DNA from 4 places in the Clostridium cellulovorans 743B genome. Region 3 is predicted to be linked to each of the others. Evidence: a T-box and tRNA genes for the amino acid it is inferred to sense, from the RefSeq annotation. Region 3 holds a T-box; the other regions hold tRNA genes.
The links. A T-box is a leader RNA that pairs with one kind of tRNA and senses whether it is charged. The one in region 3 lies ahead of alaS (alanine--tRNA ligase), so its partner is inferred to be a tRNA-Ala.
Positions count from the first base shown of each region.

Region 1: it has a tRNA-Ala gene. The T-box ahead of alaS (alanine--tRNA ligase) is inferred to sense a tRNA for this amino acid. The anticodon was not compared.
Region 2: it has a tRNA-Ala gene. The T-box ahead of alaS (alanine--tRNA ligase) is inferred to sense a tRNA for this amino acid. The anticodon was not compared.
Region 4: it has a tRNA-Ala gene. The T-box ahead of alaS (alanine--tRNA ligase) is inferred to sense a tRNA for this amino acid. The anticodon was not compared.

Region 1 is NC_014393.1:3,432,513-3,440,840, reverse strand. Features, by position in the region: gene CLOCEL_RS14080 (phospho-sugar mutase) at 1-1,520, shown strand, start outside; rRNA gene CLOCEL_RS14075 (16S ribosomal RNA) at 2,175-3,689, shown strand; tRNA gene CLOCEL_RS14070 (tRNA-Ala) at 3,798-3,873, shown strand; tRNA gene CLOCEL_RS14065 (tRNA-Ile) at 3,880-3,956, shown strand; rRNA gene CLOCEL_RS14060 (23S ribosomal RNA) at 4,203-7,107, shown strand; rRNA gene rrf (5S ribosomal RNA) at 7,177-7,293, shown strand; tRNA gene CLOCEL_RS14050 (tRNA-Asn) at 7,301-7,375, shown strand; gene CLOCEL_RS22370 (ComEC/Rec2 family competence protein) at 7,525-8,256, opposite strand.
Region 2 is NC_014393.1:12,356-20,683, reverse strand. Features, by position in the region: gene CLOCEL_RS00085 (NAD(P)/FAD-dependent oxidoreductase) at 8-1,405, opposite strand; gene CLOCEL_RS00080 (UPF0182 family protein) at 1,433-4,168, opposite strand; gene CLOCEL_RS00075 (transcription repressor NadR) at 4,353-4,856, opposite strand; gene CLOCEL_RS00070 (HD domain-containing protein) at 5,001-5,510, opposite strand; tRNA gene CLOCEL_RS00065 (tRNA-Ala) at 5,806-5,881, opposite strand; tRNA gene CLOCEL_RS00060 (tRNA-Ile) at 5,883-5,959, opposite strand; rRNA gene rrf (5S ribosomal RNA) at 5,963-6,079, opposite strand; rRNA gene CLOCEL_RS00050 (23S ribosomal RNA) at 6,149-8,328, opposite strand, start outside.
Region 3 is NC_014393.1:2,209,915-2,218,242, reverse strand. Features, by position in the region: gene CLOCEL_RS09205 (ribonuclease J) at 1-1,461, opposite strand, end outside; gene CLOCEL_RS09200 (Fur family transcriptional regulator) at 1,477-1,938, opposite strand; gene CLOCEL_RS09195 (DUF1292 domain-containing protein) at 1,945-2,211, opposite strand; gene ruvX (Holliday junction resolvase RuvX) at 2,227-2,634, opposite strand; gene CLOCEL_RS09185 (IreB family regulatory phosphoprotein) at 2,689-2,949, opposite strand; gene alaS (alanine--tRNA ligase) at 3,020-5,659, opposite strand; T-box leader at 5,912-6,078, opposite strand; gene CLOCEL_RS09175 (AI-2E family transporter) at 6,261-7,289, opposite strand; gene CLOCEL_RS09170 (PRC-barrel domain-containing protein) at 7,270-7,779, opposite strand; gene nifU (Fe-S cluster assembly scaffold protein NifU) at 7,876-8,307, opposite strand; gene nifS (cysteine desulfurase NifS) at 8,312-8,328, opposite strand, start outside.
Region 4 is NC_014393.1:4,548,648-4,556,975, reverse strand. Features, by position in the region: gene CLOCEL_RS18880 (glycine--tRNA ligase) at 1-1,007, shown strand, start outside; gene murD (UDP-N-acetylmuramoyl-L-alanine--D-glutamate ligase) at 1,482-2,858, shown strand; rRNA gene rrf (5S ribosomal RNA) at 3,247-3,363, shown strand; tRNA gene CLOCEL_RS18865 (tRNA-Ile) at 3,367-3,443, shown strand; tRNA gene CLOCEL_RS18860 (tRNA-Ala) at 3,445-3,520, shown strand; rRNA gene CLOCEL_RS18855 (16S ribosomal RNA) at 4,488-6,002, shown strand; tRNA gene CLOCEL_RS18850 (tRNA-Ala) at 6,111-6,186, shown strand; tRNA gene CLOCEL_RS18845 (tRNA-Ile) at 6,193-6,269, shown strand; rRNA gene CLOCEL_RS18840 (23S ribosomal RNA) at 6,470-8,328, shown strand, end outside.

The sequences.
Region 1 (8,328 bases), 1.2 Mb from region 3:
CTCAAGGTCTTGCAGACTATATATGTGAATATGGATCGGAGTATATGAAAAGAGGAGTTGCTATTGCATATGATTGTAGGTATTTTTCAAAGGAATTTGCAAAAAAAGCTGCTTTAGTTTTGGCTGGTAATGGTATTAAGGTTTTTCTATTTGAAAGTTTAAGACCTACTCCAGTTTTATCTTTTACTGTTAGGCATTTAAAAACTATTTCTGGAATTGTAGTTACAGCAAGTCATAATCCAAAAGAATATAATGGATATAAGGTTTATTGGGAAGATGCAGCTCAAATTGGTCAAGAGTGTGCAGATTCCATAACAGAAAAAATCCTTAAAATAGAAAATTTTGAGGAGATAAAAATGATGGCGGAGGACGATGCTATAAAAGCAGGTCTTTTAACTACCATTGGAAAAGAGATAGATGATTTATATATTGAAAAAGTAAAAGGTCTTGCTTTAAGAGAGGATATAGATAAGAAGATAAATGTTGTGTATACCCCTCTAAATGGTACTGGAAATATATTGGTTAGGAGAGTTTTAAAAGAGAGAGGCTTTAACAACATATCAGTAGTTAAAGAACAAGAATTGCCAGATCCTAATTTTACTACGGCGCCATTTCCGAACCCAGAGGATCCTAGAGCTTTTGAATATGCGGAAAAACTAGGAGAAAAATTAGGAGCTGAGCTTTTAATAGCCACAGATCCTGATTGTGATAGACTTGCAATAATGGTAAGAAATCAAGAAGGACGGTATATAGCCTTCAATGGAAACCAAACAGGAGCTATATTAGTAAATTATATATTAGAAGCGAGACAAGAGTTAGGTATGCTTCCAACAGATAGTTTCATAGTTAAGTCAATTGTAACCGGAAATTTAGGGGTTGTAATAGCAGAAAAATATTCTGTAAAGAGCTATGAATCTTTAACTGGCTTCAAGAATATTTGTGGAAAAGCTAATGAACTTGAGAAAGATAAAAAACATAAATTTATTTTTGGTTATGAAGAAAGTATAGGTTATGTTACCGGTGACTTTGTTAAGGATAAGGATGGTGTTATATCATCTATGATGCTTTGCGAAGCTGCAGCATATTATAAAAAACAAGGGAAATCTTTGATAGATGTACTAGAGGGATTATATAAAGAATTTGGCTATTATAGGGAAAAGCAAATTTCTCTTGTTCTTGAAGGAATAGAGGGAAGTAAAAGAATAAATAGGATGATGGAAGTATATAGGGTAGAATATCCAAAAGAAATTAATGGAATAAAGGTTAAGCAATTTGTTGATCATAAATTTGATACTATATTTGATCTTACGACTGGAGAGAAAAACAAAACAGGAATTCCAACATCGAATGTTCTTAAGTTTATTTTAGAAGATGGTTCATGGTATGCAGTAAGACCTTCAGGAACAGAACCTAAGATTAAGTTATATATATATTCAAAAGCTGTTACTGCTAATGAATCAGAAGAAAAAATTAAGATAATCGAAAAAGTTATTTTAGACAAACTTCAATCTGTAGAGTAAATATCATTTTTAAATTTGAGTTGCTACTATATTATTTATAGTAGCAACTATCTATTAGGGCTTACACTACCACTACAAAATTTATTTAAGATTAAAATTACATAAAGAATTTATAGACATATTGAAAAATCAATATACATTATGGTGAGTTCTGTTGAGACATATATATTTATATAAAAATAAATTCTTAGTGGGGAATTTAATGAATAAAATTAGTTATATATAGGGATTATATAAATGTTATTTAGTTTCAATATTGAGTAAAAATTTTGCTAGGCGCAATAAACTGTATCTAGTGTGTCAATAATGAAAAAACGTAGAAAATTAGAGGAAAACATAGAATTCGACATATAAATTTAATTAATGATAATATATGGATGTGATTGTTATACAAAATGTGATAAAATAGTTTTTGTCCTTCAGAGATAGGAAAAACAAGTCAACTAATAACAGTTATTAATATAAATTGTTTAAAAAATATCAAAAAAGTTGTTGACAAGTAATTCTGAAGTTGATATACTGAATAAGCTGTCGGATGACAGTAAGTAAGTTGAAAAAATGATTGATCTTTGAAAATTGAACAGAAGAACAAGACCAGACAAATTCTGAGGTTTTAAAATAAAAACCAAAGTCAAGATTAGAACTCAAACAATTTAAATTGAGAGTTTGATCCTGGCTCAGGACGAACGCTGGCGGCGTGCTTAACACATGCAAGTCGAGCGATGAAGCCCTTCGGGGTGGATTAGCGGCGGACGGGTGAGTAACACGTGGGCAACCTGCCTTATAGAGGGGGATAGCCTTCCGAAAGGAAGATTAATACCGCATAAAATGCAATTCTCGCATGAGAGATGTATCAAAGGAGCAATCCGCTATAAGATGGGCCCGCGGCGCATTAGCTAGTTGGTGAGGTAACGGCTCACCAAGGCGACGATGCGTAGCCGACCTGAGAGGGTGATCGGCCACATTGGAACTGAGACACGGTCCAGACTCCTACGGGAGGCAGCAGTGGGGAATATTGCACAATGGGGGAAACCCTGATGCAGCAACGCCGCGTGAGTGATGAAGGCCTTCGGGTTGTAAAGCTCTTTGATTAGGGACGATAATGACGGTACCTAAAGAACAAGCCACGGCTAACTACGTGCCAGCAGCCGCGGTAATACGTAGGTGGCAAGCGTTGTCCGGATTTACTGGGCGTAAAGGATGTGTAGGCGGATTTTTAAGTGAGATGTGAAATACCCGAGCTCAACTTGGGTGCTGCATTTCAAACTGGAAGTCTAGAGTGCAGGAGAGGAAAGTGGAATTCCTAGTGTAGCGGTGAAATGCGTAGAGATTAGGAAGAACATCAGTGGCGAAGGCGACTTTCTGGACTGTAACTGACGCTGAGGCATGAAAGCGTGGGGAGCAAACAGGATTAGATACCCTGGTAGTCCACGCCGTAAACGATGAATACTAGGTGTAGGGGTTGTCATGACCTCTGTGCCGCCGCTAACGCATTAAGTATTCCGCCTGGGGAGTACGGTCGCAAGATTAAAACTCAAAGGAATTGACGGGGGCCCGCACAAGCAGCGGAGCATGTGGTTTAATTCGAAGCAACGCGAAGAACCTTACCTAGACTTGACATCTCCTGAATTACCCGTAACTGGGGAAGTTACCTCTTTGAGGTGACAGGAAGACAGGTGGTGCATGGTTGTCGTCAGCTCGTGTCGTGAGATGTTGGGTTAAGTCCCGCAACGAGCGCAACCCTTATTGTTAGTTGCTACCATTTAGTTGAGCACTCTAGCAAGACTGCCTGGGTTAACCAGGAGGAAGGTGGGGATGACGTCAAATCATCATGCCCCTTATGTCTAGGGCTACACACGTGCTACAATGGCGAGTACAACGAGACGCAAGACCGTGAGGTGGAGCAAATCTATAAAACTCGTCCCAGTTCGGATTGTAGGCTGAAGCTCGCCTACATGAAGTTGGAGTTGCTAGTAATCGCGAATCAGCATGTCGCGGTGAATACGTTCCCGGGCCTTGTACACACCGCCCGTCACACCATGAGAGTCGGCAACACCCGAAGTCCGTGAGGTAACCGTAAGGAGCCAGCGGCCGAAGGTGGGGTCGATGATTGGGGTGAAGTCGTAACAAGGTAGCCGTAGGAGAACCTGCGGCTGGATCACCTCCTTTCTAAGGAAAATGACACAGTAGTTTTACTTGTAAGACACTGTGTCCACTGGGTCTTTCTTCTGTTCAATTTCCAGAGATTAATCTTAATAGATTTAATCTTTTGGTCCCGGGGGATTAGCTCAGTTGGGAGAGCACCTGCCTTGCACGCAGGGGGTCAAGGGTTCGAATCCCTTATTCTCCACCATATTGAGGGCTTATAGCTCAGCTGGTTAGAGCGCACGCCTGATAAGCGTGAGGTCGATGGTTCGAGTCCATTTAAGCCCACCATTTGTTCTTTGAAAATTGCATAAGATATTAAAAACCAAGTAAAGTTATTTATATAAACTTTGTATAATTAAGACTAATTTAATTTGATAAGATTAACCGATAATGTGTTAATTAGACCAAATTAAAAAATTGATAGAACCAAGCAGTGCAAGGAACTGAAGACTCGAGGAAGCGGAGTTTACTTATGTAAATGAGCACCGCAGAGGCGAAAGTGACGAAGCAATGCGCAGGTTATAGCAATTTTTAGGTTAAGCTACAAAGGGCGTATGGTGAATGCCTTGGCACTAGGAGGCGAAGAAGGACGCGATAAGCTGCGATAAGCTTCGGGTAGGCGCAAATAGCCAGTGATCCGGAGATTTCCGAATGGGGAAACCTATGCATCAAACGATGTATATCCTGTAGTGAATACATAGCTACATGAAGCCACACCTGGGGAACTGAAACATCTAAGTACCCAGAGGAAGAGAAAGAAATTCGATTTCCTAAGTAGCGGCGAGCGAAAGGGAAAGAGCCCAAACCAGAGATTTATCTCTGGGGTTGCGGAATACTCATAAAAGCTAGAGTTTGTTATTCGAAGATAGCTGGAAAGCTAAGCCATAGAGGGTAATAGCCCCGTAGGAAAAAGCGAATGATAGCGAGAGTATATCCAGAGTACCACGAGACACGTGAAACCTTGTGGGAAGCAGGGAGGACCACCTCCCAAGGCTAAATACTACCTAGTGACCGATAGTGAAGAAGTACCGTGAGGGAAAGGTGAAAAGAACCCCGGAAGGGGAGTGAAATAGAACCTGAAACCGTATGCCTACAACCGGTCGAAGCACCATATGAGTGTGACGACGTGCTTTTTGTAGAACGAGCCAACGAGTTACGGTATGCAGCAAGGTTAAGTACTTAAGGTACGTAGCCGAAGGGAAACCAAGTGTGAACAGCGCGACTAGTTGCATGCCGTAGACCCGAAACCGGGTGACCTATCCATGGCCAGGTTGAAGCGAGGGTAAAACCTCGTGGAGGACCGAACCACATTGGTGTTGAAAAACCATGGGATGAGCTGTGGATAGCGGAGAAATTCCAATCGAACTCGGAGATAGCTGGTTCTCCTCGAAATAGCTTTAGGGCTAGCGTCGGGTAAAATGAGTAATGGAGGTAGAGCACTGAATGAGCTAGGGGCTGACAACAGTTACCGAACTCTATCAAACTCCGAATGCCATATACTTTTACCCCGGCAGTCAGACTGCGAATGATAAGGTCCGTAGTCAAAAGGGAAAAAGCCCAGACCATCAGCTAAGGTCCCCAAGTGTAAGTTAAGTGGAAAAGGATGTGGGATTTCTAAGACAACTAGGATGTTGGCTTAGAAGCAGCCACTCATTTAAAGAGTGCGTAATAGCTCACTAGTCAAGAGATCCTGCGCCGAAGATGTCCGGGGCTCAAACTTACCACCGAAGCTATGGACTCCGTAAGGAGTGGTAGAGGAGCTTTCTGTATGGGCAGAAGCAGTACCGGAAGGAGTTGTGGACTGTACAGAAGTGAGAATGTTGGCATAAGTAGCGAGAATTAAGTGAGAATCTTAATGGTCGAAAACCTAAGGTTTCCTGGGGAAGGCTCGTCCGCCCAGGGTTAGTCGGGACCTAAGCTGAGGCCGAAAGGCGTAGGTGATGGACAATCGGTTGATATTCCGATACTACTATTAGCGTTATTATCGATGGGATGACGCAGGAGGATAGGGTGTGCCAACTATTGGATGTTGGTCTAAGCATTTAGGGGTGTACGTAGGCAAATCCGCGTGCTAATACTCTGAGGTGTGATGGGGAGCGAAATTTAGTAGCGAAGTACCTGATTCCACGCTGCCAAGAAAAGTCTCTAGAGAGCAAAATAGTACCCGTACCGCAAACCGACACAGGTAGGTGAGGAGAGAATCCTAAGACCAGCGGAAGAATTACAGTTAAGGAACTCGGCAAATTGACCCCGTAACTTCGGGAGAAGGGGTGCCTAGCGCAAGCTAGGCCGCAGAGAATAGGCCCAAGCAACTGTTTAGCAAAAACACAGGTCTCTGCTAAAGCGAAAGCTGATGTATAGGGGCTGACGCCTGCCCGGTGCTGGAAGGTTAAGGGGATTGCTTAGCGCAAGCGAAGGCATGAACTTAAGCCCCAGTAAACGGCGGCCGTAACTATAACGGTCCTAAGGTAGCGAAATTCCTTGTCGGGTAAGTTCCGACCCGCACGAATGGCGTAATGATTTGGGCACTGTCTCAACTGTAAATCCGGCGAAATTGTAGTGCAAGTGAAGATGCTTGCTACCCGCGATTGGACGGAAAGACCCCGTAGAGCTTTACTGTAGTTTAGCATTGAGTTTCGATATTGTCTGTACAGGATAGGTGGGAGACTGGGAAATAGGGCCGTCAGGTTCTATGGAGTCAACCTTGGGATACCACCCTGACAGTATTGGGATTCTAACGGAAACCCATGAATCTGGGTGCCGGACATTGTTAGATGGGCAGTTTGACTGGGGCGGTCGCCTCCAAAAAAGTAACGGAGGCGCCCAAAGGTTCCCTCAGAACGGTCGGAAATCGTTCGAAGAGTGCAAAGGCAGAAGGGAGCCTGACTGCGACACCTACAAGTGGAGCAGGGACGAAAGTCGGGCTTAGTGATCCGGTGGTTCCTCGTGGGAGGGCCATCGCTCAACGGATAAAAGCTACCTCGGGGATAACAGGCTGATCTCCCCCAAGAGTCCACATCGACGGGGAGGTTTGGCACCTCGATGTCGGCTCGTCGCATCCTGGGGCTGGAGAAGGTCCCAAGGGTTGGGCTGTTCGCCCATTAAAGCGGCACGCGAGCTGGGTTCAGAACGTCGTGAGACAGTTCGGTCCCTATCCGTCGCGGGCGTAGGAAATTTGAGAGGAGCTGTCCTTAGTACGAGAGGACCGGGATGGACTGACCTCTGGTGTACCAGTTGTTCCGCCAGGAGCATGGCTGGGTAGCTATGTCGGGAAGGGATAAACGCTGAAAGCATCTAAGCGTGAAGCCCACCTCAAGATTAGATTTCCCATAGCGTAAGCTAGTAAGATCCCTTGAAGAACACAAGGTTGATAGGTGAGGGGTGTAAGCATGGTAACATGTTCAGCTGACTCATACTAATAGATCGAGGGCTTAACCTAAACAAAGTTTTTAATATCTATGCAATTTTCAGAGAACACTCTGAACTTTAAAAGAAATTTTAAAGTGTATCCAGTGATTATGCCTGGTAGGTAACACCCGTTCCCATTCCGAACACGACGGTTAAGCTACTAAGGGCCGATGATACTGCAGGAGAGGTCTTGTGGGAAAGTAGGTTGTCGCTGGGTTTAATGTTCCGCGATAGCTCAATGGCAGAGCATTCGGCTGTTAACCGAAGGGTTGGAGGTTCGAGCCCTCTTCGCGGAGCCATTTTTATTTTTTCAGAAGTATTAGATGTAGAGAGTTAATTTAAGGTGATTTTTATAATCATTTTAAATTAACTCTTTTCTCATTATTCATTTTCTTATGTAAGTATAGGATTAAGCAGAATCTACTGTAAGTTCTTAAGTAGTGTGTTTTTAAGTTTTTCTATATATTGTATTTCCATTACTTATTAGAATTATATTCCCCTCTTTTGAAGTAGAGAGATACGGGATTTTAAATTTACCTAATCTATTTATTGTTGAAACACTAGGATGACCGTAGGAATTTCTTTTACCAACACTTATAATTGCCAGAGAAGGAGACACTTTAGATAAGAATTCTTCAGAAGTTGAAGTTGAACTCCCATGGTGACCTACTTTTAAAACGTCAGAATTAATATTAAAACCTTTAGCTAAAATTTCTTCCTCACTTGTTTTCGTTGCATCACCAGTTAATAAAAAAGATGTATCTTTGTATACAACTTTTATAACTAAAGAATAATTATTGCCATCATCATAACAAGTTCTATTAGGAGAAACAATAAAAAACTTTAAATCAGGATTGATTACAAAAGTATCTCCAGCCTTAAGAAATTTTAAGGAACTGTGATCTTTTTTTAGTTGATATAAAATATCACTAAATCCTTCTGTATTTGAAGCCATTCTGGGACAATAAAAATTTTTAGCTTTAAAATTCATCAGTATTGGAACCATGCCACCATAATGATCTTCATGAGGGTGAGTTAGGATAAGGTTATCAATGGACTTTATTTTTTCTTTTTTTAGATAGTTTATTACATTAGAGGAATACTCCTCAGAGCCTGAATCAATAAGTGTTGATGTGCCATTATAGTTAATTAATATACTATCTCCTTGATCAACATCAATAAAAGAAAATATTACGATATTTTTATCAGGGTTTGCTTTTATGCAACCTGTTAAAAATATAAAGAGAAGAAT
Region 2 (8,328 bases), 2.2 Mb from region 3:
ATCACACCTATATTCCATCAAATTCCTTCATTCTACCTACAATAATATTAGAGTCCTTTGTATCCTTTACTATCTCTAGGACGTCTCTATTAAGTTCTCTGGCTAATATATTAACTATCTTATGAAGACAAGTTGCCCCTTTACAACTTCCTTGCATTGCTCCAGTTCTTCTTTTTACCCCTTCAACCGTTCTAGCTCCTAAAGGTCTTCTAATAGCATCTACTATTTCGCCTTCTGATACTTTGTTACAATAGCACACTATATTACCATACTTTTTATCTACATCAATAAGTTCTTGCCTTTCTTCATTAGAAAGATCTCTAAACTTAAATATATCTCTACGCTTATCTGTATAATCCTTTTTTAGAGTGCACTTTATATTTTCTCTTATAGTTTCAGAAATAATTTTTGCAATAGCAGGTGTCATAGTTACCTCTGAATAATTTTTACCTGATATCTTAATATAACCTTTATCAACATAACTATCATTTATTATTATAGTATCACTGTAATAGGTGTCACTATAGTATGCACTAATATAGTTATTTCTTATACCTTTTACCTGCTTCTTTATGATATCTTTAGCTTCTCTCATAGAAATTATATCATCATGTATTATAGCTCCAACTGTGGAATTAGGATTGGGAACTGCCACAGATATTTGATTATTCTCACTAATAGAAAGCATGATATTTGAAAGTTTCTTATCACCCTCATTTTCCATTAGAAAATAATTTATTTTTCGTCTTACAGCTTTATATTCCTCATCAATCAGATTATCTTCTATATCATAATTCTTTTGGGGAATTGTATTTATAACCATCTTGCACTTAAATTTATTTTTAGTAGTTGTAATTATTGAACCCTTCGCTATTGTTTCTATACTTAATACTTTCTCATTAAATCTAAAATTAACTCCATTATCAAAAGCAACTTCTGCTAATGCAAGAGCTAAATCATATGGCTCAATTATTCCTGTATTTCTAGATAAAATACCATTTATTACTTCCTTTTTAAGGTTAGGTTCTACCTCTGCTACCTTTTTACTGTTTATGAGCTCGATATTTTCAATGCCTCTATCAACAGCATCTTCATAAGTTTTTTGCAACTTTTGAGCTTCTTTATCACAATAAGCTAAGTATAACATATCCTTGGGCTGATATGATAAATTAAACTTTTCAGCAAGTTCTTTTATCAATACATTCCCTCTTTGTTCTAAAGTAGACATAATATCATTTTTTGCTATAGTTCCATCAAACACTATAGTAGAATTGATTATTTCAATATCTGTAGCTATATCATATTCTTTTTCTATTACTGCTATATTTAAACTATATTTCGATAATTCATAGGCGATGGCACACCCAAAGATGCCACCACCTAAAATCAGAACATCATAATCCATTAAAGCTATTCCTCCCTATAGGAACCATTATTTATTTATCTGTTCTATTATCTCCCCTAGTTGTTTTTGATAGTTACCATAAGCAGACCAATCTCCACTCTTTTGAGCTTCTATCATCTTGTTATATATATCTTTTGCTTGTTTAGCTAGGGTTAAATTGCCTGTATTACTATCATTCTTACCTTCTGTACCATCTGTTTTTTCAGTATTTTTTATATCTCCAAATAATAATCCCAATGCTACTTCCATGTTATCACCCATTACAGTTTTTTCACCATTGGATAATACTATTTTCTTTACTTCTGGTATACTATTTTCTCCAGTGGCTCTTATATATAAAGGCATTATATATAAGAGTGAGTTTTCCATCGGTACTATTACAGTATCACCATAATTTACATTTGATCCTTGCGTATTAAGAAGCGAAAGTTCCTTAGAGATTACAGCATCCTGTTTAAATTGCTTTTGGAATAAAGCTGGACTATATATACTTTCGTTACTTGGGAATCTATAAGCAACCAGATCTCCATAGTTTTCTCCATCCATTCTTCCTACTAACATAGATGACATATTATTCTTATTTCTTATATTGAAGTAATTAATAACTACCATCTCAGATTTATTAGACTTTGGTAACTTTAATGTTTGGTAATCAGTATTTTTCGCTTCATTTGCATTATTAGATACATCTGTATCATCCTTTGACACTTGCCATAAATCACTACCATCAAAGAATACATCTGGATCTGTAACATGATACTTTCCTAAAACCTCAGATTGTAAATCAAAAATGTCTTCTGGGTATTTAAAATGACTTATTATATCCTTTGATAACGTATTTAAATCCTTAAATAATGTTGGATATATCTTTTTATATGTTTGAATTAAAGGATCTTTTTCATCTGAGATATAGAAATTTGTATCTCCATTATAAGCATCTATTACTACCTTTACAGAATTTCTTATATAATTTATATTGTTATATGGTTGAGACATTGGATATCTATTGCTAGTAGTGTACCCGTCAATTATCCAATATAGCTTTCCTTCACTAATAACCATATATGGATCCCTATCGTAAGTTAGAAATGGTGCTATTTTGTTTATTCTATCTGTTATAGTCCTATTAAACATAATCTTACTATCAGCAGTTATTTCATTACTTAATAAGATTTTCTCACTTCCAAAATAAGCTGCATAAAGTAACTTCTTAGCAAAACTTAGTTTTATTCCACCATTACCATCATACTTATTTAATTTATTTTCTCCACCTTCTGGATAATCAACTTCTCCACTCTTAGTGTTTACTATTACATAGTTGCTATCAGCTTCTCCAAAGTATATTCTAGGGTTTTCTATTTTTATCCCAGACTTATTCTCCATTGGAATATCTTTTATTATAAAATTTGGTTTTCCTGATTCAGTAATAGAGTTAACTTTACTCATGGCAACACCATAACCATGTGTATATAAAAGGTGCTTTCCTTCCCATGTATTTGTACCTTGAGTCAATGATGCTGGATTCAATTCTCTAGTACCTAAAAATACCTGAGTAAACTTCCCATCCACTGTATATCTGTCTATATCTATATCATTGTAGTCATAATAATATTTCATACTTTGAACTTGATTATAGAATTCTAAAGCTGGTTTATATGAATTGATTTTAATATTATCAATTATACCTCTATTATTATTAATATCCTCAGCGGTTAAATTTCTATTTACATCATATTCTTCATACTTAATATCATTAATATCAAAAGCTTTCCTAGTATAATCTATGTTATATCCAATATATTTCTTTTCTAAGTTTCTCTGATTTGATTTAACTATAATACTTTCTGTAGCAGTAGAAACTAATGGTTGTATTGCTGTTAACACAAATATAGCAATTACTGATACTGCTATTGGTTTTATCTTCTTTCTTAATATACTCATAAACACAACAATTGCTGCAACAAATGATACAATAGCTATTGCCCTAAAAAAGTTTAATGTTATAGTTACATCAGTATAGCTAGCTCCATAAACAACACCTGCAGAACTATATACAATTTCATATCCTTTTAGAACATATCCATAAGAAGTAACTAGAAGTACTAAAGCTGCTAAAGAAGCTAATTGCTTACCTGCAAACTGAGCGATTTCCATGGAAATAATCTTAATATTACTCTTATTTAAATTTATAACATTGTTATTAACTGTTTTATTAAGTCTATCATAGGCAGTTACAGCTATATAAAATATTACTGTTGCTATTATAAGTAAAATTAAAGTCGTTAATAATACTTGATATATTCCTTTTAATAAAGGTAATTTAAATATGTAAAAGCTTATATCTTTATTAAAAATAGGATCAGTATCATTAAAATTAGTAGAATTCACAAACTGCAATATCTCATACCAAAAACCATTTCCTATAGATATTGATAAAAAGAATGATATAACTGCATCCACTAGAAAAACTAACTTATTTCTTTTATTGCTACCTGTATCTACAGCACTCCTAGATTTATTGAAACTTTTTCTTATACTTTTATAATACAAAAATATGAGTATGAAAAACACAAAGAATAATGGGATGGTTACAATAGCTAATGATTTTAACTTTGTAAAATATATAGCTAAATATTTAACCTCTTCATACCATTGTATATTTACTATTAGATTTACTATACTATTAAAGAACCCTACTAAAAGAAAAAATACAACAACTATAGGTACTATGAACTTTTTTAAAACACCGTTTTTATAAGCCAATTATTATTTCCTCCTACTTTCTTAATTTGTATATATTTTATTATTACTTACTTAAGTTTAGTAAGTTATGCTCTAATACATTCTATTTTTCTCTTTTTCCATAAAAATTTTCACTTTATATGTATGTTTATTTTACACTATTTACAACCTCATTAAAAGTGATGCTTCATATATTTACTGATGTTTATTCTAATAATAGATTTTTTTCTTTTAATTCTCTAAGGATATTTTGAAGCATTTCTTCATCTTTATATCGAATTAAATGCAAATGCACGCCTCCAGTCAACGCTGAAAGAGGCTTTGAATCTTTCAATTTTTGTATAAAACTTTGTACTTCATAAATAGTTTTTATCATAAGCATAGCTGTTATTTCACCATAAACAGCATGTTCAACTCTAATATCCTCGATTATACCACCATATTTTACAATGATGCTTAGTTCTGTTTCAATATCTTTTTCATCATGAAAAACAGCTATTACCTTTTTCAAATCTTTATTCTCTTGTTGTATCATATAACCTTTTGGAGTTGAAATTATATTATGTCCTTCTGCTTTTAAAATAGCTATGTCTTTAACAATTATTTGTCTAGTAACCTTAAGAAACTCTGCTAATACCTGTCCTTTCAAAACTTCTTTATCATCTATTAACTTATTAAGAATAAATTTTCTTCTCTCATCTGGTGACATCTTATTCTCCTTAATATTATTTATATTTATTTAATTATCTCTCAATTACCATTAATAACATTTCAGATAATAATGTTCAACTAATAAAATTACCTGAAGTAGTGTTTAGTAACTTTCTTAAAACCTATTATTGTAACTTTATATTTAGTTTTTATCATCAATATCTCTTAAAAGTTTTACTGCAACATTGTTATAATTCCTGTTATGATGGTATCTTATTACTTGCAAAAATTCTTTATCGTCACATTGATCCTTTAACATTTCATAGCCTTTTTCACCATGATTATAATAACAATCTATACTCTTAATATTAACAAATTTTATTAATTTTCCTTTTGTCAGACTATTTAACATAACTAAAACTGACTTATTAATTACATTTACTTTTTTAAATGATTTTCCTATATCATGTAATAAGCCAAGTCTTATATATTTTATTATTTCCGCCTTATTATAATTATCTCCACACTTTTCAATAATTATATTCTCTAATCCTTTTGCAACCCTTACACAATGCTTTTGATCATTTTTAGAAAGCTTTCTAAAAATAATAGTCTCTTTAGATGTAAGATATTTATTAACATATATATAGTCTTCTTCTCTCATTGTATCTGTAAGTTGAATAACAAATTGTCTTACTCTTTTAATACCCATTTTATTATCACCGTATCTAATAACTTTAAATAAGCTTAATTTATTTTATTTTTAATATTATTTGACCTTAATTTTAAAATTTTAAGTTTACACCTATATCATTAAATTAGTTATTATAAAATGATATTAGCACATATTTAGTTAAAATAATATAATGTTTAGTTTCTTAATTAAAATAATACCTTTACTTTTCTTTATTAAAACTTGTTTATTATTAATTTTATATCTCATAAAAATATTGAATTTATTTTATAAATCAAAAAATAAAAAAACCGTGATAATGAATCACGGTTTTTGGTGGAGAATAAGGGATTCGAACCCTTGACCCCCTGCGTGCAAGGCAGGTGCTCTCCCAACTGAGCTAATCCCCCATGGTGGACCTTTAGGGACTCGAACCCCAGGCCGTCCGGTTATGAGCCGGATGCTCTAACCAACTGAGCTAAAGATCCAATACCCAGCGACAACCTACTTTCCCACAAGACCTCTCCTGCAGTATCATCGGCCCTTAGTAGCTTAACCGTCGTGTTCGGAATGGGAACGGGTGTTACCTACCAGGCATAATCACTGGATACACTTTAAAATTTCTTTTAAAGCTCAGAGTGTTCTCTGAAAATTGCATAGATATTAAAAACTTTGTTTAGGTTAAGCCCTCGATCTATTAGTATGAGTCAGCTGAACATGTTACCATGCTTACACCCCTCACCTATCAACCTTGTGTTCTTCAAGGGATCTTACTAGCTTACGCTATGGGAAATCTAATCTTGAGGTGGGCTTCACGCTTAGATGCTTTCAGCGTTTATCCCTTCCCGACATAGCTACCCAGCCATGCTCCTGGCGGAACAACTGGTACACCAGAGGTCAGTCCATCCCGGTCCTCTCGTACTAAGGACAGCTCCTCTCAAATTTCCTACGCCCGCGACGGATAGGGACCGAACTGTCTCACGACGTTCTGAACCCAGCTCGCGTGCCGCTTTAATGGGCGAACAGCCCAACCCTTGGGACCTTCTCCAGCCCCAGGATGCGACGAGCCGACATCGAGGTGCCAAACCTCCCCGTCGATGTGGACTCTTGGGGGAGATCAGCCTGTTATCCCCGAGGTAGCTTTTATCCGTTGAGCGATGGCCCTCCCACGAGGAACCACCGGATCACTAAGCCCGACTTTCGTCCCTGCTCCACTTGTAGGTGTCGCAGTCAGGCTCCCTTCTGCCTTTGCACTCTTCGAACGATTTCCGACCGTTCTGAGGGAACCTTTGGGCGCCTCCGTTACTTTTTTGGAGGCGACCGCCCCAGTCAAACTGCCCATCTAACAATGTCCGGCACCCAGATTCATGGGTTTCCGTTAGAATCCCAATACTGTCAGGGTGGTATCCCAAGGTTGACTCCATAGAACCTGACGGCCCTACTTCCCAGTCTCCCACCTATCCTGTACAGACAATATCGAAACTCAATGCTAAACTACAGTAAAGCTCTACGGGGTCTTTCCGTCCAATCGCGGGTAGCAAGCATCTTCACTTGCACTACAATTTCGCCGGATTTACAGTTGAGACAGTGCCCAAATCATTACGCCATTCGTGCGGGTCGGAACTTACCCGACAAGGAATTTCGCTACCTTAGGACCGTTATAGTTACGGCCGCCGTTTACTGGGGCTTAAGTTCATGCCTTCGCTTGCGCTAAGCAATCCCCTTAACCTTCCAGCACCGGGCAGGCGTCAGCCCCTATACATCAGCTTTCGCTTTAGCAGAGACCTGTGTTTTTGCTAAACAGTTGCTTGGGCCTATTCTCTGCGGCCTAGCTTGCGCTAGGCACCCCTTCTCCCGAAGTTACGGGGTCAATTTGCCGAGTTCCTTAACTGTAATTCTTCCGCTGGTCTTAGGATTCTCTCCTCACCTACCTGTGTCGGTTTGCGGTACGGGTACTATTTTGCTCTCTAGAGACTTTTCTTGGCAGCGTGGAATCAGGTACTTCGCTACTAAATTTCGCTCCCCATCACACCTCAGAGTATTAGCACGCGGATTTGCCTACGTACACCCCTAAATGCTTAGACCAACATCCAATAGTTGGCACACCCTATCCTCCTGCGTCATCCCATCGATAATAACGCTAATAGTAGTATCGGAATATCAACCGATTGTCCATCACCTACGCCTTTCGGCCTCAGCTTAGGTCCCGACTAACCCTGGGCGGACGAGCCTTCCCCAGGAAACCTTAGGTTTTCGACCATTAAGATTCTCACTTAATTCTCGCTACTTATGCCAACATTCTCACTTCTGTACAGTCCACAGCTCCTTCCGGTACTGCTTCTGCCCATACAGAAAGCTCCTCTACCACTCCTTACGGAGTCCATAGCTTCGGTGGTAAGTTTGAGCCCCGGACATCTTCGGCGCAGGATCTCTTGACTAGTGAGCTATTACGCACTCTTTAAATGAGTGGCTGCTTCTAAGCCAACATCCTAGTTGTCTTAGAAATCCCACATCCTTTTCCACTTAACTTACACTTGGGGACCTTAGCTGATGGTCTGGGCTTTTTCCCTTTTGACTACGGACCTTATCATTCGCAGTCTGACTGCCGGGGTAAAAGTATATGGCATTCGGAGTTTGATAGAGTTCGGTAACTGTTGTCAGCCCCTAGCTCATTCAGTGCTCTACCTCCATTACTCATTTTACCCGACGCTAGCCCTAAAGCTATTTCGAGGAGAACCAGCTATCTCCGAGTTCGATTGGAATTTCTCCGCTATCCACAGCTCATCCCATGGTTTTTCAACACCAATGTGGTTCGGTCCTCCACGAGGTTTTACCCTCGCTTCAACCTGGCCATGGA
Region 3 (8,328 bases):
TCCTGCTATAACACTACCACTACTTTTTTCTATAGTCACTACTACTGTTAGTATACCGTCTTGTGAAAGATGTTTTCTATCTCTTAAAACAATATTTCCTACATCTCCAACTCCAAGACCATCTACAAACACTTGACCACATACCACTGTCCCATTACGTTTTATTCCATCTCTAGAAACTTCTATTATATCACCAAGTTCTGGGATCAATGTTCTATTTGGATCCAAACCAAGTTCCACAGCAAGTTCACAATGTTTCTTAAGATGTCTATATTCTCCATGAGCAGGTACAAAATGTTTAGGCTTAACCAATGTATGCATCAATTTCAACTCTTCTTGGCAAGCATGCCCTGAAACGTGAACCTCAGCAATACCAGAGTAAATAACATCAGCACCTTTTCTAAATAATTGGTTTATTACTCTTGAAACAAGTCTTTCATTTCCGGGTATCGGTGATGCAGATAAAATAACAGTATCTCCAGACTTTATATTAAGCTTTCTATGTTCATTATATGCCATTCTAGATAAGGCAGACATTGGTTCACCTTGACTACCAGTAGTTACAATAACTACCTTATCATCATTGTATCTATTTATGGCATCTACACTTACCAAAGTGTCTTCTTCTGCAGTCAAATACCCAAGTTCTAAAGCTACACCTGTAACATTTTCAAGACTTCTACCTGAAACAGCTACTTTCTTTCCATACCTTTCTGCCGAATTAATAATTTGTTGAATCCTATGAACATTTGAAGCAAAAGTAGCAACTATTATTCTTCCCTTTGCCTTTGAAAAAATATTCATAAAGGTTTCACCAACAACACTTTCAGATTTAGTATATCCCGGTCTCTCAACATTTGTACTATCTGCTAGCATACACAGAACACCTTTTCTTCCTAATTCTGCAAACCTCGCTAAATCCGGAAATACCTTTCTTGTAGGTGTAAAATCAATCTTAAAGTCTCCGGTATGAAGTATTACTCCAAGTGGCGTATGAATCGCAATAGAGCAAGCATCTGCTATGCTATGACTTACTCCAATAAATTCTACAGATATCTTATCTAACTTAACTATGTCCTTTGAGGCAACTTTAATAAGTTCTACAGTACTTAATAAATTATGTTCTTTCAATTTTGTTTCTACTATACCTAAGGTGAGTTTTGTCCCATATACTGGTATATTAATTTGTTTCAAAATATATGGAAGTGCACCTATATGATCCTCATGTCCATGTGTTAAAAATATTCCTTTTATTCTATCCTTATTCTTAAGCAAATAAGTTATATCTGGTATAACTAAGTCAATACCAAACATCTCATCTTCTGGGAACTTTAACCCACAATCTACTATAATAAGTTCATCCTTATACTCTATCAAGGTCATATTTTTGCCGATTTCACTAATTCCACCTAAAGGTATTATTTTAATTTTACTTTTTTCACTTGATTTTTCTTTACGCATGTTTCCCCTCCTTTGTTAAGAATTCCTTTTGCATTCTTCACATAAACCATAAAACTTTAAACTATGATTTTCTATTTTAAAATTATATTTTTTTTCTATTTCATTCTCCAGAATCTCTAGGTGATCTTCTTCTACTTCAGTAACTTTTTTGCACCTATTGCATATTAAATGATGATGCTGATGATTCTCAGCTTCATTTACAAGTTCATACCTTGCTATACCATGATGGTCAAGTTCTAATCTTAACACTAATCCCATTTCTTCCAACAACTGAATAGTTCTATAAACTGTTGCAAGTCCTATATCTGGATACTGTTTTTTAACAAGTTCGTATAATTCCTCAACAGTTAAGTGATTGCCAACGTTATCAATTATAACTTCAAGTACCACTTTTCTTTGATGAGTTAACTTATACCCTTTTTCTTTTAAGTATTGGAGGATATTCTCCATTTCCTGCCTTCTTTTTAACATACTCATATCACTTTACTCTTCATCAATATTAGCTAGATCAAAAGCTTCAGAAACCATTTCAAATTCTTCATCATCTTCTATTGGTAAAAATAAAAAGTCACCTTCTTCAGTTTCTTCTATTCTTAAAGCAATAGGGTCTACATCCTCATCTTCATCTACTGGAATTACCACAACATATTCTTTATTAGTATCTTCTATAACTAATCTAGTTATAATTTCAAATTCAGTTTCTATACCATTTTCGTCACTTAAAACTATAGTTCCTGTCTTTTCTTCCATCTACTCCACCTCTTCTTATATACTATCTAAATAACCTTGTAAAATGTATGTAGCTGCTACCTTATCTACGATTTTATTTCTTTTTGCTCTAGATAAGTCTGCTTCCAACATTGCCTTATGAGCTGCTACTGTTGTTAAACGTTCATCCCACATTTTAATGTTTATATCTGTGTTCTTCTTAAGCTTTTCGACAAAAGCCATGACCTTCTCACTCTGAGGTCCAAGAGTTCCGTTCATATTTTTCGGTAAACCTACTACTATCGTATCCACCGTATATTCATTGCAGTAATTAACAACAGTTTCAATATCTGTTTTGATATTTTTCCTATTTATGGTTGTAATACCTTGCGCTGTAAATCCTAAGGGATCACTTACTGCTACGCCTATAGTTTTGTTGCCCACATCAAGTCCTAGAACCCTCATTGTTCTCTCCTTTATTATTCCATTATTAAAAATAAAAATGCCTTGACGGCACTTTTATTTTAAATCAAGATAAGCTTTTAGAACCTCTTCAAGTATTTCGTATCTTTCTAACTTTCTAACTAATGAACGTGCTCCATTATAGTTAGTAATATATGTCGGGTCACCTGATATAAGATATCCTACTAATTGATCGATTGGATTGTAGCCCTTTTCTTCTAAAGATTTATAAACCTCATCTAATACCGCTTTTGTTAAATCCTTTTGATTTTTTACTGCATCAAATTCAATAGTGAATTCATTATTGGTGTTTGCCATATAGCTCACCCCTTTACTTTTTTGCCGAGTTTCTTAATATAATTATAAATCAATATTAGAAAAATGTATACTATTTCACTAATGTATCTACTATATTTAGAACCTCACCTATTGCTTTTTCTACTTTTGCTGGGTCCTTACCTCCAGCTTGTGCCATATCTGGTCTTCCACCGCCACCGCCGCCGACGATAGCAGAAATTTCTTTAATTATCTTGCCACAATGTATACCTTTATTTACTGCTTCTTTCGTTGCCATTGCTACTAAAGAAACCTTCTCATCCATAACACTTCCAAGTACAACTAATCCGTCGCCCACTTTATCCCTTACTTTATCAGCAAGCTCTCTTAAACCATTAGCATCTATACCTTTAAGTGCATAAGCTGCAACTTTTATTCCTTTTACTTCTTTTACAGAAGCTAAAATATTTTCTTCTTCACCACTAGCAAGTTTACTCTTTAGTTTTTCAATTTCTTTTTCTTTATCTTTAACATCTGAAAGAAGAAGTTGTATCCTTTGAACTATTTCATTAGGCATAGTCTTTAGAAGTGCTGAGGCTTCTTTTAACAACTGAGCCTTCTCTTCCATGTATTGAATAGCATTTGCTCCAACAACTGCCTCAATTCTTCTTGTACCTGCCGCAATTCCTGTTTCAGACGTTATTTTAACTAAACCAATTTTCCCTATATTGTCGATGTGTATTCCACCGCAAAGTTCAGAGCTAAAATCACCTACATTAACAACTCTAACTACATCAGAGTATTTGTCATCAAATATTCCTACAGCTCCCTTTTCTTTAGCCACAGCAAGGCTCATCTCTTCTGTATTTACCTCAGTAAGCTTCTCAATTTCATCATTTACAAGCTTTTCAACTTTAAAAATTTCTTCTTCAGTCATTGCAGTAAAATGTGAAAAATCAAATCTTAATCTTTCTGCTGTTACTAAAGAACCAGCTTGGTGGACATGACTACCTAAAACTAAGCTTAATGCCTTATTAATCATATGTGTAGCTGTGTGATTTTTTCTGATTTCATCCCTTCTCTTCTCATCTACCTGTAATATTATTTCTTCATCTAATGTCAATTTTCCTTCTTTTATTTCAACATAATGTGCAATTTTGCCAGATATATTCTTTTTTGTATCTATAACAATTGCTTTGAAATTTTCATTATATATTTCTCCAGTATCGCCAATCTGTCCACCCATTTCTGCATAAAAAGGTGTCACTTCAGCAAGGATTATCCCCTTTTGGCCCTCTTCAATAGTATTGACAAATTCGTCATTTTCAATAATCATTACAACCTTAGAAGTTAATTTAGTCTTACCATAACCATCAAATTCGGTTTTTATATCTTGAGAAATTGTGTCCAATACCTTTATATCTGTTCCCATATAGTTGCTTGTTTCTCTGGCACTTCTTGCTCTTTCTCTTTGATCATTCATTTCTTTTGTAAAGCCATCTTTATCGATTTTGTAGTTCATCTCTTCTAAAATTTCTTGTGTTAATTCAATTGGAAACCCATAAGTATCATAGAGTTTAAATGCTTTTTCACCAGCTAAAGTATCAGAATTCTCTTGTTTCATCTCTTCAACATAGCTCATTAATATTTCCATGCCAGAATCTATAGTTTCTCTAAATCTATCTTCCTCAAGACGTATAACCTTTTTAATATAATCAGCTTTCTCGTCTAGTTCAGGGTAAGCTTCTTTGCTATCTCTTATTACAACATCACAAATATTACATAAGAAAGCTTCTTTTATACCTAACTGTTTTCCGTGACGAGCTGCTCTTCTTAAAAGCCTTCTAAGTACATAACCTCTTCCTTCATTTGAAGGCATAACCCCATCACTAATTAAGAAAGTTACACTTCTTACATGGTCTGTGATTATTCTTATAGAAATATCATTTTTAGCATTATCACCGTATTTAATACCAGCTACCTTTGTAACCTCAGTTAAAATATTATTCATTGTATCTACTTCAAAAATAGATTCTTTTCCTTGCATGATAGCAGCTAATCTTTCAAGTCCTGCTCCAGTATCTATATTAGTACTCTTTAGTTTTTCATAATTTCCTTCACCATCACCATCAAATTGAGTAAATACTAAATTCCAAAACTCAATTATCTTATCTTCATCAGCAGCAGCTTCAAATTCTTCTGCAGTAGTAACCACTGCATTTCCTCTGTTAAAATGTATTTCTGTACATGGACCACAAGGACCTGCACCATGCTCCCAGAAGTTATCTTTTTTACCTAATCTAAAAATATGAGACTTATCAACATCGGTTTTAGTCGTCCAAATTTCATAAGCTTCATCATCCTCAAGATAAATAGTCACGAATAATTTGTCTTTTGGCATTTTTAATACTTCAGTAACAAACTCCCACGCCCAAGGAATTACTTCATTTTTAAAATAATCTCCAAAAGAAAAATTACCAAGCATTTCAAAAAAAGTAGCATGTCTAGATGTTATTCCTACATTCTCTATATCACCAGTTCTAACACATTTTTGGCATGTTGTTATTCTATTTCGTTCTGGTTTGCTAAGTCCTGTAAAATATGGTTTAAGAGGTGCCATCCCTGCATTTATCAAAAGTAAACTTTTGTCATTCTTAGGAACCAAGGAGTAACTTGGCAATCTTAAATGCTCTTTGCTTTCAAAAAATTTCAAATACGCTTCCCTTAATTCATTTAATCCCATAAATTCCATTGTTCATTTCCTCCTTAAGTACATTGAATATTCGTATATTTCCCATTGAAGCTCCTTCATAATCTTCTAAAATATAAGTTTCAAAGAGGAAGCTACATCTTAAATTATGTGCTATCACTACAAAGTTAATATAAACAATGAATAATTAAATTCATTAAATTATATTCACTTAAAACATATATAACATTAATTTAGAGCCTTAAAGCAATAAATAATAAAGTCTTTTTAAAAACAAAAAAAGCCTCCGATCCCTAAAGGGACGAAAAGCATTTCCGTGGTACCACCCTAATTACACAAAGTGTCTCTTATTAATATGTACGACTCTAAGGTAGCTTCAATCCTCTTATCGAAAAGTTTTCACCAACCACTTTTTCTCTAAACGATTTGATAGATTTACTCATCCTTTTCTATGTCACCCTATATAAATTTATTGCACTAAATAAAAATTTATTTATAATATCCGACACAATTAGAACACTTAAAAATATTCTAGTCTTCAATAATTAAGATATCCAAAATCTCGCTAAACGAATACATATTAAAAAATTTTGAATAACTTGATGACTAAATTATATTTGAATGTACTAATTATGTCAATATTTTAGAACAAATAATAATTTATGTCTTCATACAAAATCTTCAAAATCACACCTGCAGGAACTGCTAAAACCATTCCAATAAATCCTCCAACCTTCCCTCCAATAATAATTAAAAGAAGTACTACCATGGGATGTAAATCCACAAATTCTCCAGTAATTTTAGGCGAGATCAAATCTCCCTCTATTTGTTGAATTAAATATAAAAATATAGCTACATAAATAACTTTATTATGAGATTGAAGCGCTGCCACAAGAATTGCTGGTATAGCCCCAATTATTGGCCCAAAGTAAGGAATTATATTAAAAAAGCCATTAATTAATGCTAATAAGAAAGGATATTTAATATGAAAAATAGCTAAAACGATAAATGTAAGAATTGCTATTATTGAGCATAAAATGAACTGACAAATTATGTACTTGCTTAATATCCTATCAATATCAGAAAATATCTCTTTATATACCTTTCTATAATTAGGTGATATCATCATTGTTAATCTCTTAAATATCAATTCAGAATCCGCTAAAATATAATATACTACTATAGGAACTATCGAATATTCCAATGAACTATGCCCTAATTTAATCAGTAAGTTAACTATTTTTTCTCCTTGAGTTTTTATGTAATTCTCGGAATTTGAAGATATATTTATAATTACAGATTGAACCAACTTATTTCCTCTCATCGATTCCATCTTTGAATTTATTTGTTGTATATATTTTTCCATCACAGCCAAGGTTCCTACAATATTATTACTTTCTCTTACAATTAGCGGTAATAGAAACATTATTACAAAAATGATTGCTGAAAAAAAAGTTAAAACTAAAACTCCAGCGCATAAACGCTTATATTTGCCATTTCGGGAAATACTCAAATGAATTGGTTTCAAAAAATATGAAAGAATAAAAGCCATAAAGAATACAAATATAACATCTCTCGTAAACTTAAAGTAGAAGAGTAATATAATTGTAAATATAGTTATCATCGGCTTAAAACTATTCTTAAGCTTATCATTAACCTTTATGTTTATCATTTTGATTTTCTCCCTTTAATAAATGAGCTTTAGAAATAAATTTAGTTGATCCCATACTTTCAGTTAACAGTATGTATTCATTTCCAATTATCACCTTGTGAGGAGATAATATTTTTTTCCCATATAATAAACTATTAATGAACCCTGATGATACTATTAATCCCTTAATCTCCATTGTTTCCTCTTCTATAATTAAATCCTCTAAGACCCCTAAAATAGAACCTTCTACATCGATTATATCTAAGTACTTTATTTCACTAAATGACAAATACTCACCACATATCGAATTCCTAGCTATTATTTCTTGTCCGAAAGCTATAACATCACTAATTAAGATATATTTCTTTTTTTTAGAAACGGATAATCTTGACAACTTAAAACCAACAACAATTTTTTTCTCGAAATCAACTAATATATCAGCTACATCACCAAGTTTTTTTCCATCTAAATCTTTTACTTTTTTAGCTAAAACACTTTTTAATCTGTACATAGTATCACCTTTTACTATTTTGTGCTTTTTCCACACAAAAAATGCAAAGAGATATAAAAAATTATACTCTTTGCATACTTACCTAACTTTTAAATTTTAGTGACCATGCACTTCTTCATGAATATGATCTGAATGATGTTCTGTAGCAATTGGTTCTAATCCATTTTTTACTCTATAATCATTGATCGCCTTGTGTATTGCTTCTTCCGCTAAAACTGAACAATGCATTTTAACTGGTGGAAGACCATCAAGTGCTTCTGCTACAGCTTTGTTTGATAGTTGCCATGCTTCATCTAAAGTTTTACCTTTAATAAGTTCTGTTGCCATACTAGAAGAAGCTATTGCAGATCCACATCCAAAGGTTTTAAATTTAACATCGACTATTATGTCATTTTCAACCTTAAGATAAATTTTCATTATATCGCCACACTTTGGATTTCCAACTTCGCCTATTCCATCAGCACTTTCTATTTCTCCAACATTTCTAGGGTTTGTAAAATGTTCCATTACCTTTTCGCTATATTCCATAATCCTATAATACTCCCTTCT
Region 4 (8,328 bases), 2.3 Mb from region 3:
AGTACATAGACAACAATAATATAGATTGCCCTAAGTGTGGAAAACATAACTATACTGAAATTAGACAGTTTAATTTAATGTTTAAAACCTTTCAAGGTGTAACTGAAGATGCTAAGGCTGAAATATATCTAAGACCTGAAACAGCACAAGGAATATTTGTAAACTTCAAGAGTGTACAAAGAACTTCAAGAAAAAAAATACCTTTTGGTATAGGTCAAATTGGAAAGTCTTTTAGAAATGAAATTACTCCTGGAAATTTTATATTCAGAACAAGAGAATTTGAACAAATGGAGCTTGAGTTTTTCTGTAAACCAGGTACGGATTTAGAATGGTTTTCATATTGGAAGAATTATTGCTTCAACTTTTTAAAGAATCTATCAATGAAAGAAGAAAATTTAAGATTTAGAGATCATGGCGAAGAAGAATTATCTTTCTATAGCAATGCTACTTCTGACATAGAATTCAAATTTCCATTCGGTTGGGGTGAACTTTGGGGGATAGCAGATAGAACAGACTATGATTTGAATCAACATGCGAAACATAGCGGACAGGACTTAAATTACTTAGATCCTGTGACAAATGAAAAATATGTACCATATGTTATAGAACCATCACTAGGAGCTGATAGAGTATTATTAGCATTTTTATGTGATGCTTATGACGAAGAAGAACTTGAAGATGGAGATAGCAGAACCGTATTAAGACTTCATCCAGCATTAGCGCCATTTAAAGCAGCTGTGATGCCTTTATCAAAGAAGCTATCAGAAAAATCTTTAGAAGTTTACGAGAAATTAAGCAAGAAGTTCAATGTGGACTATGATGAAGCAGGAAGTATTGGTAAAAGATATAGAAGGGAAGATGAAATTGGAACTCCTTACTGCATAACTATTGACTTTGATACTCTTGAAGATGATAGTGTAACTGTAAGAGATAGAGATACAATGAATCAAGTAAGAATAAAAATCGATGAACTTGAGAAATTTATAGAAGAAAAGCTAGAATTCTAAATATAATAGTAGAATAATGATGGCGAGGAGTTTGGGTTTTAAATTTAAACTTCTCGTTTTTTCTGTAAAAATGTCAAAAAAGAAAAAGCGCTGGATTTTACAATCCAGCAAAATAGGGTTTAATCATGGGGATATGTTATATGTTTAATTAAAACTTGGGGAATTATATTAATGTTTTCTTACGGCACAAGATAAGTATAGCACGATAAAGATATATTTCAACACCTATCGATAAAGTTGCAAAATTCAGACAATTTGAAAAGAGATTTTAGAAAACGTTTAACATATTGCGACATAATGATGTAAAAGTTTACAAAAAATATAGCAAAAAATTTAAATTTTTAAAACTTAAACACAGAAGCTGTAATAAAAAAGGGTTTATTGCGTAGGTTTTAAATATTTAAGAAAGTGATATAATGAAATATAGAAACCTTGTATAATAGGGGTAGGTGTATTTGTAAGGGAGGTTCAGTTTTGAATAAAGATTTTTCAGAATTTAAGAATTTTATAAAAGGTAAAAATACAGCAGTGGTAGGTATAGGCGTAAGTAATATACCATTAATCAAATTCTTGATAAAATTAGGGGCTAAGGTAACAGCTTTTGATAAGAAGAATAAAGAAGAGTTAGGAAATACATCGATAGAATTAGAAAGTGAAGGAGCAAAATTAGTTCTTGGAGAAGACTACTTATCGTATCTAGATGGTTTTGAGGTTGTATTCAAAACACCATCAATGAGGATTGATAGTCCTGCATTATTAAAATGCAAGGAACAAGGGGCTTATATAACTTCTGAAATGGAGGAGTTTATTAGATACTGTCCAGGAAAGATATTTGCTATTACAGGTAGTGATGGGAAGACAACAACAACAACCCTTGTATATGAGATATTGAAAACAGAAGGATATAATACTTGGGTAGGAGGAAATATAGGTACTCCGCTATTCACCAAGATTGAAGAAATAAAAAATACAGATAAAGTTGTGTTAGAACTGTCAAGTTTCCAACTTATGACTATACAGTTGCCTATAGAAGTTTCAGCAGTAACTAACTTATCTCCAAATCATTTAGATATGCACAAATCTATGAATGAATATATTGAAGCAAAAGAAAACATTTTTAAATTTCAAAGAGAAAATGATTTATTAGTATTAAATATAGAAAATGATATAACTTATAACATGAAAGATAAGGCTAACTCTAGGATTAATTTCTTTAGTAGTAAAACAGAAGTTCCACAAGGAGCGTATTTTAAGGAGAATAAGCTTTATTTGAGAGATAAAGAGGTTTGTAAAAAAGAAGAACTTGTCTTAATGGGTATGCATAATGTTGAGAACTTGCTGACAGCTTTTTTAGTTACTAATGAGGATGCATCTATAGAATCAATGAAGAAAGTGGCAACAACTTTTTCAGGAGTTCAGCACCGTAGTGAATTTATAAGAGAAATCGATGGTGTGAAATACTATAACGATTCAATAGCAACAAGTCCGACTAGAGCTGTTGCTAGTTTAAAAGCATTTGATAGGAAAGTTATCTTAATTGCCGGAGGATATGATAAGCATATTCCTTTCGAATACTTAGCAGAAGAGGGACATGAAAAGATTAAAAAGCTTATTCTTCTTGGAGTAACGAAAGAAAAGATAAAAGATGTTTTTGATAAGGTGATAAAAGAGAAAACTTTAGATTTACCTATCTATATTGTACAAACACTTGAAGAAGCAGCGTACAAGGCGAAAGAGATAGCAGAGGAAGGGGATATTGTAACATTATCTCCTGCTTGTGCAAGTTTTGATATGTTTGCTAATTTTGAAATAAGAGGTAATAAGTTCAAGGATATAGTGAAAGCTATGTAAGGTAATGAGAATATTTTTTAGCTTCTTATAAAAATTTAGTACATTTCATGTGTGAGCTGATACGATTATTATAAGAGTAAAAATGTATTTCATGTTAGTATAATCTATATATATGTTTCATTATTGAAGCTACATCAAAAGTCTACATGCTTATTCAAATATGAATAAGCTATATGTAGAATCTTTATTGAAACATATATATCGAATTATTTATATAAATTTAAAGCATTTAAGAGATTATCTATCGACGAAATTATATTAGCATTGTTTATTTAGCAAAGGTGAAATGATTTGCAAATAAAATGAATATAAGTTGAAGAGAAAAATGAAAGAAAGTAGTTGACATCATAAATAGAACATATTATAATTTATATTGTTGTAAGAGTAATTTGGTAATTATGCCTGATTGGTAACACCCGTTTCCATTCCGAACACGATGGTTAAGCAATCAAGGGCTGATGATACTGCAGGAGAGGTCTTGTGGGAAAGTAAGTTGTTGCCAAATAATGGATCTTTAGCTCAGTTGGTTAGAGCATCCGGCTCATAACCGGACGGCCTGGGGTTCGAGTCCCTAAAGGTCCACCATGGGGGATTAGCTCAGTTGGGAGAGCACCTGCCTTGCACGCAGGGGGTCAAGGGTTCGAATCCCTTATTCTCCACCAATCAATAAAAAAATCGCCGTATCATTTGATATGGCGATTTTTTTATTTAACGAATACTATTGATATTACTAAAGACTTGAAAAATTAGTAATGTAGTGAAAGAATAGCTCTAATGGAGAAATAGTAGTAGGACTTATATAATATTTTCGCGTTTTAATTTTTCATGGTTTTTGATAATAAGTTAGGGGACACATATATGTTTGGTGTCCCCTAACTTATTATTGAATGAAAAGACGTTTCAACATTAGAGTAATGAGATTGATGATATTTTTTATTCTAATATAAAATCTGTTTTTTATAAATGTATCAGCTATTTTCTTTTCAGTGGATATGTTGTCAAATAGGAATAGCTGTTGGAATCTTATAGATATTATTTGAATTTTTATAAAATCAAATAACTCGTTCTTATGATCACTAAGACATTTTCAAAACTAGTTATTATCTATGTTAAGAAAATATTCTGTTAGACGTATAATATGAAGGAATAACATTTTGATGAATAGTTCTAATTTTAGCTGTGAGTATCTACAGTGAAACTTATACAAGTAAAGATAAGAAGACTATATGTAATAAAAAATGGCAAAAAGCTTAATCAACTGATTCTAGCGTATCGGCATATGAGAAAATGTGAAAAATCAAGAAAATTATACTATGATGGAGGTAATTTTAATCCATAAGGTAAAAACTCTAAAAATTGAACGCATAAGGTGATAGAATATCTCTTGTCGCAAGGAACGACAGAGAATTCAGAGAGAAAACAACGACAAGATGACAGGAAAAAAGTTATCAAAAGTTAAAAAAAGTTGTTGACAAGTAACTCTGAAGTTGATATACTGAATAAGCTGTCGGATGACAGTGAGTAAGTTGAAGAAATGATTGATCTTTGAAAATTGAACAGAAGAACAAGACCAGACAAATTCTGAGGTTTTAAAATAAAAACCAAAGTCAAGATTAGAACTCAACAATTTAAATTGAGAGTTTGATCCTGGCTCAGGACGAACGCTGGCGGCGTGCTTAACACATGCAAGTCGAGCGATGAAGCCCTTCGGGGTGGATTAGCGGCGGACGGGTGAGTAACACGTGGGCAACCTGCCTTATAGAGGGGGATAGCCTTCCGAAAGGAAGATTAATACCGCATAAAATGCAATTCTCGCATGAGAGATGTATCAAAGGAGCAATCCGCTATAAGATGGGCCCGCGGCGCATTAGCTAGTTGGTGAGGTAACGGCTCACCAAGGCGACGATGCGTAGCCGACCTGAGAGGGTGATCGGCCACATTGGAACTGAGACACGGTCCAGACTCCTACGGGAGGCAGCAGTGGGGAATATTGCACAATGGGGGAAACCCTGATGCAGCAACGCCGCGTGAGTGATGAAGGCCTTCGGGTTGTAAAGCTCTTTGATTAGGGACGATAATGACGGTACCTAAAGAACAAGCCACGGCTAACTACGTGCCAGCAGCCGCGGTAATACGTAGGTGGCAAGCGTTGTCCGGATTTACTGGGCGTAAAGGATGTGTAGGCGGATTTTTAAGTGAGATGTGAAATACCCGAGCTCAACTTGGGTGCTGCATTTCAAACTGGAAGTCTAGAGTGCAGGAGAGGAAAGTGGAATTCCTAGTGTAGCGGTGAAATGCGTAGAGATTAGGAAGAACATCAGTGGCGAAGGCGACTTTCTGGACTGTAACTGACGCTGAGGCATGAAAGCGTGGGGAGCAAACAGGATTAGATACCCTGGTAGTCCACGCCGTAAACGATGAATACTAGGTGTAGGGGTTGTCATGACCTCTGTGCCGCCGCTAACGCATTAAGTATTCCGCCTGGGGAGTACGGTCGCAAGATTAAAACTCAAAGGAATTGACGGGGGCCCGCACAAGCAGCGGAGCATGTGGTTTAATTCGAAGCAACGCGAAGAACCTTACCTAGACTTGACATCTCCTGAATTACCCGTAACTGGGGAAGTTACCTCTTTGAGGTGACAGGAAGACAGGTGGTGCATGGTTGTCGTCAGCTCGTGTCGTGAGATGTTGGGTTAAGTCCCGCAACGAGCGCAACCCTTATTGTTAGTTGCTACCATTTAGTTGAGCACTCTAGCAAGACTGCCTGGGTTAACCAGGAGGAAGGTGGGGATGACGTCAAATCATCATGCCCCTTATGTCTAGGGCTACACACGTGCTACAATGGCGAGTACAACGAGACGCAAGACCGTGAGGTGGAGCAAATCTATAAAACTCGTCCCAGTTCGGATTGTAGGCTGAAACTCGCCTACATGAAGTTGGAGTTGCTAGTAATCGCGAATCAGCATGTCGCGGTGAATACGTTCCCGGGCCTTGTACACACCGCCCGTCACACCATGAGAGTCGGCAACACCCGAAGTCCGTGAGGTAACCGTAAGGAGCCAGCGGCCGAAGGTGGGGTCGATGATTGGGGTGAAGTCGTAACAAGGTAGCCGTAGGAGAACCTGCGGCTGGATCACCTCCTTTCTAAGGAAAATGACACAGTAGTTTTACTTGTAAGACACTGTGTCCACTGGGTCTTTCTTCTGTTCAATTTCCAGAGATTAATCTTAATAGATTTAATCTTTTGGTCCCGGGGGATTAGCTCAGTTGGGAGAGCACCTGCCTTGCACGCAGGGGGTCAAGGGTTCGAATCCCTTATTCTCCACCATATTGAGGGCTTATAGCTCAGCTGGTTAGAGCGCACGCCTGATAAGCGTGAGGTCGATGGTTCGAGTCCATTTAAGCCCACCATTTGTTCTTTGAAAATTGCATAAGATATTAAAAACCAAGTAAAGTTATTTATATAAACTTTGTATAATTAAGACTAATTTAATTTGATAGAACCAAGCAGTGTGAGGAACTGAAGACTCGAGGAAGCGGAGTTTACTTATGTAAATGAGTACCACAGAGACGAAAGTGACGAAGCAATGCGCAGGTTATAGCAATTTTTAGGTTAAGCTACAAAGGGCGTATGGTGAATGCCTTGGCACTAGGAGGCGAAGAAGGACGCGATAAGCTGCGATAAGCTTCGGGTAGGCGCAAATAGCCAGTGATCCGGAGATTTCCGAATGGGGAAACCTATGCATCAAACGATGTATATCCTGTAGTGAATACATAGCTACATGAAGCCACACCTGGGGAACTGAAACATCTAAGTACCCAGAGGAAGAGAAAGAAATTCGATTTCCTAAGTAGCGGCGAGCGAAAGGGAAAGAGCCCAAACCAGAGATTTATCTCTGGGGTTGCGGAATACTCATAAAAGCTAGAGTTTGTTATTCGAAGATAGCTGGAAAGCTAAGCCATAGAGGGTAATAGCCCCGTAGGAGAAAGCGAATGATAGCGAGAGTATATCCAGAGTACCACGAGACACGTGAAACCTTGTGGGAAGCAGGGAGGACCACCTCCCAAGGCTAAATACTACCTAGTGACCGATAGTGAAGAAGTACCGTGAGGGAAAGGTGAAAAGAACCCCGGAAGGGGAGTGAAATAGAACCTGAAACCGTATGCCTACAACCGGTCGAAGCACCATATGAGTGTGACGACGTGCTTTTTGTAGAACGAGCCAACGAGTTACGGTATGCAGCAAGGTTAAGTACTTAAGGTACGTAGCCGAAGGGAAACCAAGTGTGAACAGCGCGACTAGTTGCATGCCGTAGACCCGAAACCGGGTGACCTATCCATGGCCAGGTTGAAGCGAGGGTAAAACCTCGTGGAGGACCGAACCACATTGGTGTTGAAAAACCATGGGATGAGCTGTGGATAGCGGAGAAATTCCAATCGAACTCGGAGATAGCTGGTTCTCCTCGAAATAGCTTTAGGGCTAGCGTCGGGTAAAATGAGTAATGGAGGTAGAGCACTGAATGAGCTAGGGGCTGACAACAGTTACCGAACTCTATCAAACTCCGAATGCCATATACTTTTACCCCGGCAGTCAGACTGCGAATGATAAGGTCCGTAGTCAAAAGGGAAAAAGCCCAGACCATCAGCTAAGGTCCCCAAGTGTAAGTTAAGTGGAAAAGGATGTGGGATTTCTAAGACAACTAGGATGTTGGCTTAGAAGCAGCCACTCATTTAAAGAGTGCGTAATAGCTCACTAGTCAAGAGATCCTGCGCCGAAGATGTCCGGGGCTCAAACTTACCACCGAAGCTATGGACTCCGTAAGGAGTGGTAGAGGAGCTTTCTGTATGGGCAGAAGCAGTACCGGAAGGAGTTGTGGACTGTACAGAAGTGAGAATGTTGGCATAAGTAGCGAGAATTAAGTGAGAATCTTAATGGTCGAAAACCTAAGGTTTCCTGGGGAAGGCTCGTCCGCCCAGGGTTAGTCGGGACCTAAGCTGAGGCCGAAAGGCGTAGGTGATGGACAATCGGTTGATATTCCGATACTACTATTAGCGTTATTATCGATGGGATGACGCAGGAGGATAGGGTGTGCCAACTATTGGATGTTGGTCTAAGCATTTAGGGGTGTACGTAGGCAAATCCGCGTGCTAATACTCTGAGGTGTGATGGGGAGCGAAATTTAGTAGCGAAGTACCTGATTCCACGCTGCCAAGAAAAGTCTCTAGAGAGCAAAATAGTACCCGTACCGCAAACCGACACAGGTAGGTGAGGAGAGAATCCTAAGACCAGCGGAAGAATTACAGTTAAGGAACTCGGCAAATTGACCCCGTAACTTCGGGAGAAGGGGTGCCTAGCGCAAGCTAGGCCGCAGAGAATAGGCCCAAGCAACTGTTTAGCAAAAACACAGGTCTCTGCTAAAGCGAAAGCTGATGTATAGGGGCTGACGCCTGCCCGGTGCTGGAAGGTTAA